DNA from 4 places in the Paenibacillus bovis genome. Region 3 is predicted to be linked to each of the others. Evidence: a T-box and tRNA genes for the amino acid it is inferred to sense, from the RefSeq annotation. Region 3 holds a T-box; the other regions hold tRNA genes.
The links. The T-box of region 3 lies ahead of leuS (leucine--tRNA ligase). A T-box ahead of a tRNA ligase gene usually reads a tRNA of that ligase, here a tRNA-Leu.
Positions count from the first base shown of each region.

Region 1: it encodes a tRNA-Leu, which carries the amino acid that the T-box ahead of leuS (leucine--tRNA ligase) is inferred to sense. The anticodon was not compared.
Region 2: it encodes a tRNA-Leu, which carries the amino acid that the T-box ahead of leuS (leucine--tRNA ligase) is inferred to sense. The anticodon was not compared.
Region 4: it encodes a tRNA-Leu, which carries the amino acid that the T-box ahead of leuS (leucine--tRNA ligase) is inferred to sense. The anticodon was not compared.

Region 1 covers NZ_CP013023.1:879,892-882,098, forward strand. The annotation lists gene AR543_RS03815 (DUF2961 domain-containing protein) at 1-621, shown strand, start outside; tRNA gene AR543_RS03820 (tRNA-Leu) at 741-824, shown strand; gene AR543_RS03825 (MATE family efflux transporter) at 1,007-2,207, shown strand, end outside.
Region 2 covers NZ_CP013023.1:2,018,977-2,021,183, reverse strand. The annotation lists gene AR543_RS08570 (glutathione peroxidase) at 115-594, shown strand; tRNA gene AR543_RS08565 (tRNA-Leu) at 876-958, opposite strand; gene AR543_RS08560 (tetratricopeptide repeat protein) at 1,206-1,691, shown strand; gene AR543_RS08555 (urease accessory protein UreF) at 1,995-2,207, shown strand, end outside.
Region 3 covers NZ_CP013023.1:4,321,670-4,323,876, forward strand. The annotation lists gene leuS (leucine--tRNA ligase) at 1-879, opposite strand, end outside; T-box leader at 1,017-1,287, opposite strand; gene AR543_RS18410 (DUF4097 family beta strand repeat-containing protein) at 1,424-2,207, opposite strand, start outside.
Region 4 covers NZ_CP013023.1:2,490,009-2,492,215, forward strand. The annotation lists gene AR543_RS10645 (HAD family hydrolase) at 1-516, shown strand, start outside; tRNA gene AR543_RS10650 (tRNA-Leu) at 981-1,064, shown strand; gene AR543_RS10655 (glycerol dehydrogenase) at 1,446-2,207, shown strand, end outside.

The sequences.
Region 1 (2,207 bases), 1.9 Mb from region 3:
CCATGGTCAATGGTGCGACTGTGCAGCGGAGATGTGTATCCTTTTCGGCAGGAACTGGTTTTTGGCATCGAATCGGGAGAGTACAATAATCAATATTTACGCCACTCGGGTATTCTGTTTTATTATGGCGTGGATGAGCAGGGCATGACACTGACGGACGAACTGGATATCGGGAACAAGGCTTCGGAAGGCATCCATCACTATCGTACATCCGGTAGCCGTGGTTATTATACCCTGTGTGCCTGTTATGAAGGCGATCAGGATGATGTGTTCATTACGGATACAGGTCATGAGACAGAGGGGTGGAGTGAATTTGTTGTATCTATCCATCCGAATAACCAGGGCGTACGTCTGCGGCGCAAATCCGATCAGATGACCGGTCGACAAAAAGCAAAGGTGTATGTAGATGAAGCACTTGTGCAGGAACGCAGCTGGTATGTAGCTGATCGCAATCCGTACCAGCGCTGGCTGGACGATGAATACGAGATTCCAGCGCTATATACGGCAGGCAAGGATCATATCACGATCCGGCTCGAATATGTACAGGCCGGTGAGACGCGGGCATGGAACGAATTTAATTACAAAGTGTACAGCCTGCACAGGCAGAATTATACGAAATAAATCAGAGGAATTGCGGAGTAAGAGCTGCGTTAAAATATTTCACAAAAAAGCTTGTGCTTTTCGAAATATCATGATATATTATTCCTTGTGATTGCGTAACGCAGCTCACTAACTCATTTGCGGTCGTGGCGGAATTGGCAGACGCGCACGGTTCAGGTCCGTGTGGGCTTACCCCCGTGGAGGTTCGAGTCCTCTCGGCCGCATTCCTATTTTTCAAAACGCACAACGTGAATATACATAATTACCAATTACGTCCTTCAGTTATTTTAACCTGAAGGGCGTTTTTATTATGAGTTCCACTGGAATCCTGTAGAGATTCCGGTATAATGTGGAGAATGTCAACCGTCGGAGAGGCCATGAATCCAGTTATAAAGAAGGTAATCACATGGGAGACCCCAGCATAAGATGGAGTAGAGCTCATAATCTGCTGGAAAAGTATTTTTCCGGAGCAACAATGAATTACCGCCAGATGATCTCGCTATTTATTCCGATCCTGATCGATCAGGCGTTTGTCATGGGACTGAATCTGATCAATACCGCCATGATCAGCTCGGCAGGTGTGGCCGCGGTCAGTGCGGTCAATATGGTGGATTCGCTGAATATTTTCCTGTTAAGTGTATTTATTGCTGTCGCTACAGGGGGAACCGTCGTGGTCGCCCAGTACAAGGGCAATGGCAATGAGCTGAAAGTATCACAGGCGAGTGCAGGAGCAGTAACATCCGTGTCTGCGCTGGCGCTGGCTGTAGCACTGATCGGAATTATTTTTCACGGGCCGCTGCTCAGTTTGCTGTTTGGCTCGGCCGAAGCGGAAGTTATGGACCATGCGCGTACATACCTGATCGGGAGCTGTATTTCTTTTGTCGGGATAGCGATTGTGGAAGCGGTCTGCGGCGCGCTACGCGGAGTCGGCAGTACGAGGGCTTCACTGGTGCTATCGCTGATTATGAACTTGCTGTATGTACTGCTGAATTTTGTCTTTATCAATGGACTGGATATGGGTGTACTCGGCATGACCTTGTCGGTCAACATTGCCCGGTATGGCGGCGCGGCGTGTGCGCTGTACTATTTGTTCAAAATGGACGTCAATCTGAAAGTGCGTGTGCGCGAGCTGTTCGAGGTCAAATGGGAGATGTTCAAAAAGATCCTGTTTATCGGCTTTCCGTTTGCGACGGAGCAGATGTTTTTTAACGGGGGGAAAATACTGACCCAGATCTTCATTGTCGGCATGGGAACATATGCGATTGCGGTCAATGCGATCTGTTCCGCACTGGCAGGCGCCATGCAGATTCCGGCCAATGCACTGTCGCTGACCATTATTACGGTAGTTGGTATGTGTATCGGCAGCGGGCATATTGACGAAGCTCGCAAGTTCACCAAGTCATTCCTGGTGCTGGCGTCGCTGTCGTTTGTATTAATGGGGCTGATTATTCTGCCACTATTCTATCCGCTGATCTCGCTGTTCGATCCGCCGGCAGAGATTGTGGATGAGATTTTCTGGGTGCTGCTGATTAATACAATCGCACAGATTCCGCTGTGGGCGATCGGGTTTATTACACCGTCTGCGCTGCGGGCGGCCGGGGATGCCA
Region 2 (2,207 bases), 2.3 Mb from region 3:
ATCCCAAAAATGAAACTTCATTTTGTAAAATTGTTTTTATAGCTAAAATTGACTATAATCAATTAATTTTTTAAAATTAAATTGTTATTCCAACTTGAAAGGAGCGTTATACGAATGAGTATTTATTCATATCATGCTGTCTCCATACGCGGCGAAGAAGTTCCTTTGGAACGCTACAAAGGCAAAACACTCCTGATCGTAAATACAGCCAGCAAATGCGGACTTACCCCACAATTCACCGGCCTGCAGGAACTCTATGATAAATTTAAAGATCAGAATTTTGAAATTCTTGGTTTCCCAAGTAATCAATTTGCCAATCAGGACCCCGGCAGTGATGAAGAAATCTCGGAATTTTGCCAGCTCAATTACGGCGTAAGCTTTCCCATGTTCCAGAAAATCGATGTTAACGGCGCATCTGCCCATCCTCTTTTCCAATATTTAAGCGAGCAGGCTCCCGGTATACTCGGCTCCAAAGCGATCAAATGGAATTTTACCAAATTCCTGATTGATGCCGAAGGGCATCCGATCAAACGCTATGCACCCAAAACTACACCTGACAAAATAGAAGCCGATATCCTCAAACAGCTTCAATAGTAACTTCACTATCCATTCAAATACAATTTATTAAAATTCGTTTGGCTACTATTGTCACTGCAATGGGTATGCTGAAACTTTTACCTAAATTAGAGAATACAGGCCTACCCTACAAAATAAACACATCAAACACTCAACAAACCAAACAAAAAAGAACGCTGTCAGCTTTAAGCCAACAGCGTTCTTTTTTATGCTTATGTATCCTGTATAAACGACTGAGGTAAAGTTATACTAACTTTGTCGTTCAATAGTTGAGATTTCCTGATCCATATCTTGCGTAATGCGGTCGAGAGGACTCGAACCTCCACGGGTATACACCCACTACCCCCTCAAGATAGCGTGTCTGCCATTCCACCACGACCGCACAATAATGCAGAAATCATAACAACTGTATCAGTTTATCATTATTTTATGTGATTGTAAACCCTTAAATTGGATTGAGGATTGATCGTATACTGGATTGCGTCAGAATACAATCTGGTTAACCGCTGTATGCTGTATGCTGTATGCTGTATGCTGTATGCTGTATGCTGTATGCTGTATGCTGTATGCTGTATGCTGTATAAGGATTATAGAAGAAATAAATAATTTAAAAAGGAGCGATATCGGCTATGAATTCTTTGGATCAGGCTATCTCTTTGCGGCAAAAAGGGAATATACAGGAAGCTATTCAGCTTTTACAGGAAATAAGTGTAACGGAGCCGGATAACGCTCAAGTATGGTATCAACTCGCATGGTCTCACGATTCATTGAGCCTGGAACGACAAGCAGTTCCCTATTACGAGAGAGCGCTAAATACAGGCTTGACCGGTGAAGATCGGGCTGGTGCCATATTGGGACTCGGCAGCACCTATCGCACACTGGGACAGTACGAGCAAGCCAAACAATGCTTCGAAAATGGAATACGTGAATTCCCTGATCATCGGGAACTGAAAATTTTCTATGCCATGGTACTCTACAATCTGGGTGAACATGCAGAAGCGATGAGGCAACTACTTGTCCAACTAGCCGATACTTCAGCAGATCAAGGAATCAAAAGTTATGATAAGGCTATTCGCTTTTATGCAGACCAACTGGATCAGACATGGAATGATTGATACATAGTATAGACTAAAATCGGATACCACTGCCTTCAACATTATTTAACGTTATATTTTATTACATATAAAGTTAGTAAATAAACGATAATCTTTTGATATATTGTGTAATCTCTTTATTTTTTTCTGTAAAAGTGAATTATACTGACACATTATTATAATATATGTAAAAATAATTTACATAAAATAAATAGTAGATTGGTAAAACTATTTTATGTCAATTTACATTCCTTTGATCTCATTCCTCTACTCCAAATACTTTTAATCGTTAAAATAGAAAAAACAGATGGAGGCTGATGGAAAATGAATAGTAGTCAAAAGCTGCTCGCTTATGTGCAATTGCTGGATGCCAAACTGCCTACTGCCAGTTTTACTCACGCACATCATGTAGAAGAATATGTAAAGGAAGGAAAAATCAACACGTCTGAACAGCTGGAGCATTACCTGTTGGATCATTTGCAGCCCCATTTATTTCAGTGGGAAGCTCCTGCTATCTACAGTGTCTATATGGCCAGT
Region 3 (2,207 bases):
AGCTTTTTCCTGATAAGCTTTGACTGCATCCTGTTGCTCGGCAGTTGTAATTTTTTCTACCAGCGGATGTTCAGGTGCCAGTACACAGTAAGTAGCTCCGAACAGGGTGTCCGGACGAGTTGTGAAGACACGAATCTCTTCTTCTGTTCCATCTACCTGGAAAGTAACTTCTGCACCTTTGGATTTGCCGATCCAGTTGCGCTGCATATCCTTGATGCTTTCTGCCCAGTCCAGTTCATCCAGATCTTCCAGCAGACGATCTGCATATTCGGTAATCTTCAGCATCCATTGACGCATCGGACGACGAATAACCGGATGACCGCCGCGCTCACTCTTGCCGTCGATAACTTCTTCGTTCGCCAGTACCGTACCCAGTGCCGGACACCAGTTGACCGGAATCTCGGCGATATAAGCCAGACCCTTGTTATACAGCTGGATAAAGATCCACTGGGTCCATTTATAATAATCCGGATCGGTTGTACTGATCTCGCGATCCCAGTCGTAGGAGAAACCGAGAGACTTGATCTGACGGCGGAAATTATTAATATTCTGAATGGTAAATTCACGCGGGTGACCGCCATTATCGATCGCATACTGCTCGGCCGGCAGACCGAATGCATCCCAGCCCATCGGATGGAGTACATTGTAGCCCTGCATACGCTTGTAGCGGGAAACGATATCTGTCGCTGTGTAGCCTTCCGGATGGCCTACGTGCAGACCGGCACCGGATGGATAAGGAAACATGTCCATCGCGTAAAATTTCGGTTTGCCCGGCTCCTCGGTCGTTTTGAATGTTTTGTGCTCATCCCAGTAGCCTTGCCACTTGGGTTCCAGTTCCTGCGGACGATAGCCCGGCTGGGACGTGTGTACTTCTGTCATAGTATTTCCTCCTCTAAATTAAGTATGGCTGTTCCGGTAATTCCATTATCATTATGCTGCGCTTGTTATCCGTCCGGACAATGCACTCTTGACGTCCGAAAGCAACAAAAAACCTCTCGTCTCCAGCGTATAATATCGCTAGGGACGAGAGGTTGAATCTCGCGGTACCACCCTAGTTAGCGAACAGGTATGCTTCACCATTCACTCACTTAGTTGCCTGATAACGGCAGGAAGCCGATGTGTTTGAGAATACATGGATATAGATCCGATTCACTGTACGGATCAATCCTGTAATTCCTGACACATATCTCCAAGGCGAGTTCACATCAGCATCATATCGGCTTGCACCAGCCGCCGACTCTCTATGTAATGCTTGCTGATATTACTATTCCTTTTCACTGAGTATTAAGTATGAACCAGTCAGCGATGGCTGTCCGGTTATAACAATGGTTTTATTGTAAAAAAGTTAGCCGGTAAAGTCAATGAAAGAAATATCCGGTGGTCAAAAAGAAATGCCAGCTGCACTATGCATAAACTATATATACTATAGCTGACTGATCTTCATATCACCGGAACTGGTGTTTACCTTTATATGCTGAAGAAGCTTGCCTGTCCCCCGCATACCGGTTATACGATGCTCGGATTTTTCCTGGAAGGTCATTCCTGGGATCTGGATATTTGCTGTTCCCGAGCTGCTTGTAAATTGTAACTGCAGCGAGTTGCTCGTAGCTGCGCTTTTGGCATTTACATCACCACTCGAAGTAGTGAGCTCTACATCCGATACAGGCTGCTTCTCGGTATAATCGATTTCACCGGATGAAGTTGTAATCTGTGTACGCTGACCGGATAGCTGTAAAGAATGAATAGTGCCACTGGTGGTTTCCCATTTGGAATCTGCTGCTTCATTGTGCTCTGCTGTAATATCGCCGCTGCTGGTCTGGATAATGGCGGTTCCGGCTACTTGCAAGCCGGAAATCTGCTGATCGCCGGAACTGGATTGCGTTGTTATCCTGTTAGCAGCAAGATCATGAAGCTTCATTTGACCGGACGAAGTCATAACTGTGATCTGATCCCACGTTTTCGATGGAATCTTTATTTTTAATGTCAAATTATCGATAGGATCTAACTGGATACCGAACATATTGTTCTGTGTCTCTACCTGGACATTCATAACGCCCTGTTCCGGTATCATCGTGAAAGAATAGTTTTCCTTGGAATCTGTATGCATATTCCCGTCCAGTGTGGCTGTAATCTGATCCTGCTCGCCAGGCAGCAGTTCAATATCTGTAGCAGAGGTACGAATGTTCAGACTATGGATAGAGGTGGAA
Region 4 (2,207 bases), 1.8 Mb from region 3:
TTTGAACAGGTACAGCAGAAGCATCTGCTGGATTGCACGGTAGAGCAGATGCTGGAGTTTCATGTGAAGCATGTTATGGATGTGATCCGTGAACATCCGGAGCTGCAGCCTTTTAACGGTCTGACCGATTGGCTGGGTTGGCTGCAGCAATCCGGTATACCGATGGTGGTTGCTTCATCGTCTCCGCGTGCACTGATTGAGCTGATTCTGGAAAGGCTGGATATCCGCCGCTTTTTTGGTGGCATGATCAGTGGGGAAGAAGTCGCACATGGCAAGCCGGCACCGGATATTTTCCTGCGAGCAGCCGAGATTCTGGGTGTAGCGCCGGAACGCTGCATGGTTATCGAAGATTCCCGTAATGGTGTACGGGCAGCCAAGTCTGCCGGTATGCGCTGTATCGGACATCAGAATCCGGGCTCGGGTAATCAGAATCTGGGCGAAGCGGATGTGGTTATTCACAGTTATGCGGAGTTATGGGATCTGCGTAACCAGCTGACGGTTACTGCTGCCCAATAAACGATCCTTCAGTATTCGCTAATGATCCAAATCCTATAGTAAACAAATAGCAGTCTGCCGATTACGGAAGATCCGACACTTCCTGATTTGGCAGATTGCCTTTTTTATTCTCTACCGTCTCTGTTATCCAAAAGGCTGTTTTGAGCATAGGTGAGCATAGGTGAGCATAGGTAGGCTATGTAAGAATAGGTTGATCGTACAGTGAACATTTTCGATATTTTGTTATATTCTATATTGGCCTAGATGACAGCTATAGTCGTCATTATCAACTTCTCTTTTTCTGCCGGGCTTCTGCCATGTACCGTATGTCAGAACACATTATGGTCCTAGTATGCTCTACTACTATTCTCTAGAAGTATTATATTATATAGAAGGAAAAATAAAATTTGACGCTTGCTAACTAATATGGTATTCTATTTTTTGTGGCCAGGAAATAGAGATATGGAACGGTAACATTACATTATGCGGTCGTGGCGGAATTGGCAGACGCGCACGGTTCAGGTCCGTGTGGGCTTACCCCCGTGGAGGTTCGAGTCCTCTCGACCGCATTATTTTTATCGAAAAGGTCTCATTCCTAACGGAGTGGGGCTTTTTTTGTTAGGGTACAACTTCGTTCCTGCTTACTCGTAAACGGGATCGTTCTTATTTCTGACAAGGAAATGCTGTTATACCGCAGGTACTTCTGGTGAATAGATTAAGAAGCCTATTTATTCGCGAAAGCCAGCCATGTCAATATGGGCCAGCAAGCTGAGTATACAGGCTCAGAACACCTAAGAAACAACAGACAGCGGAAAGCAGGATCGATCATTCCTTTCCCGGCTCAGCAAATTGGCAGCACGATCAGGTACATAGCGGAGAAATGGACTTCATTCATGCGTTTTCTGTATCAGGCGCATGATCCATTACAGGTTGGAGAGGAGCAACAGATTATGACAGAACGCGTATTTATCAGTCCCGGCAAATATGTACAGGGCAGAGACGTCATCCAGAAAACAGGTGAGTATGTAAAAGGGATCAAGGGAGACAAATCGCTCGTTATCGCCGATGATATTGTGTGGGATATCGCAGGCAACCAGGTACTGGAAAGTCTGGATCAGTCATCTGTGAGCTACATCAAAGCAGTCTTCAACGGAGAAGCATCGACTAATGAAATTAACCGTCTGGTAGAGATTGGCCGAGAGAACAACGCTACGATTGTGATCGGAGTAGGCGGCGGCAAAACGCTAGATACAGCCAAAGCGGTCAGTGATACACTTGGCGGCTACACGGTGATTATCCCGACTACAGCCTCTACAGATGCACCAACCAGTGCATTATCCGTTATTTATTCGGATGAAGGTATATTCGAGAGCTACAAATTTTATAATAAAAATCCGGATCTGATTCTGGTAGATACCAAGATTATCGCGAGTGCACCGCCACGCTTCCTGTCTTCTGGTATAGCGGATGCCTTGGCAACCTGGGTAGAGGCACGCGCTGTAATCGAGGCACGTGCCACGACGATGGCTGGCGGACTGCCTACACTGGCTGCTGAAGCGATTGCGCGCAAATGTGAAGAGACGCTGTTTGACTTTGGTCTGCTGGCATACGAGTCGGTACAGCGCAAAGTGGTAACATCTGCCGTAGAAGCAGTCGTTGAAGCCAATACGCTGCTCAGCGGTCTGGGCTTTGAAAGTGGCGGTCTGGCAGGA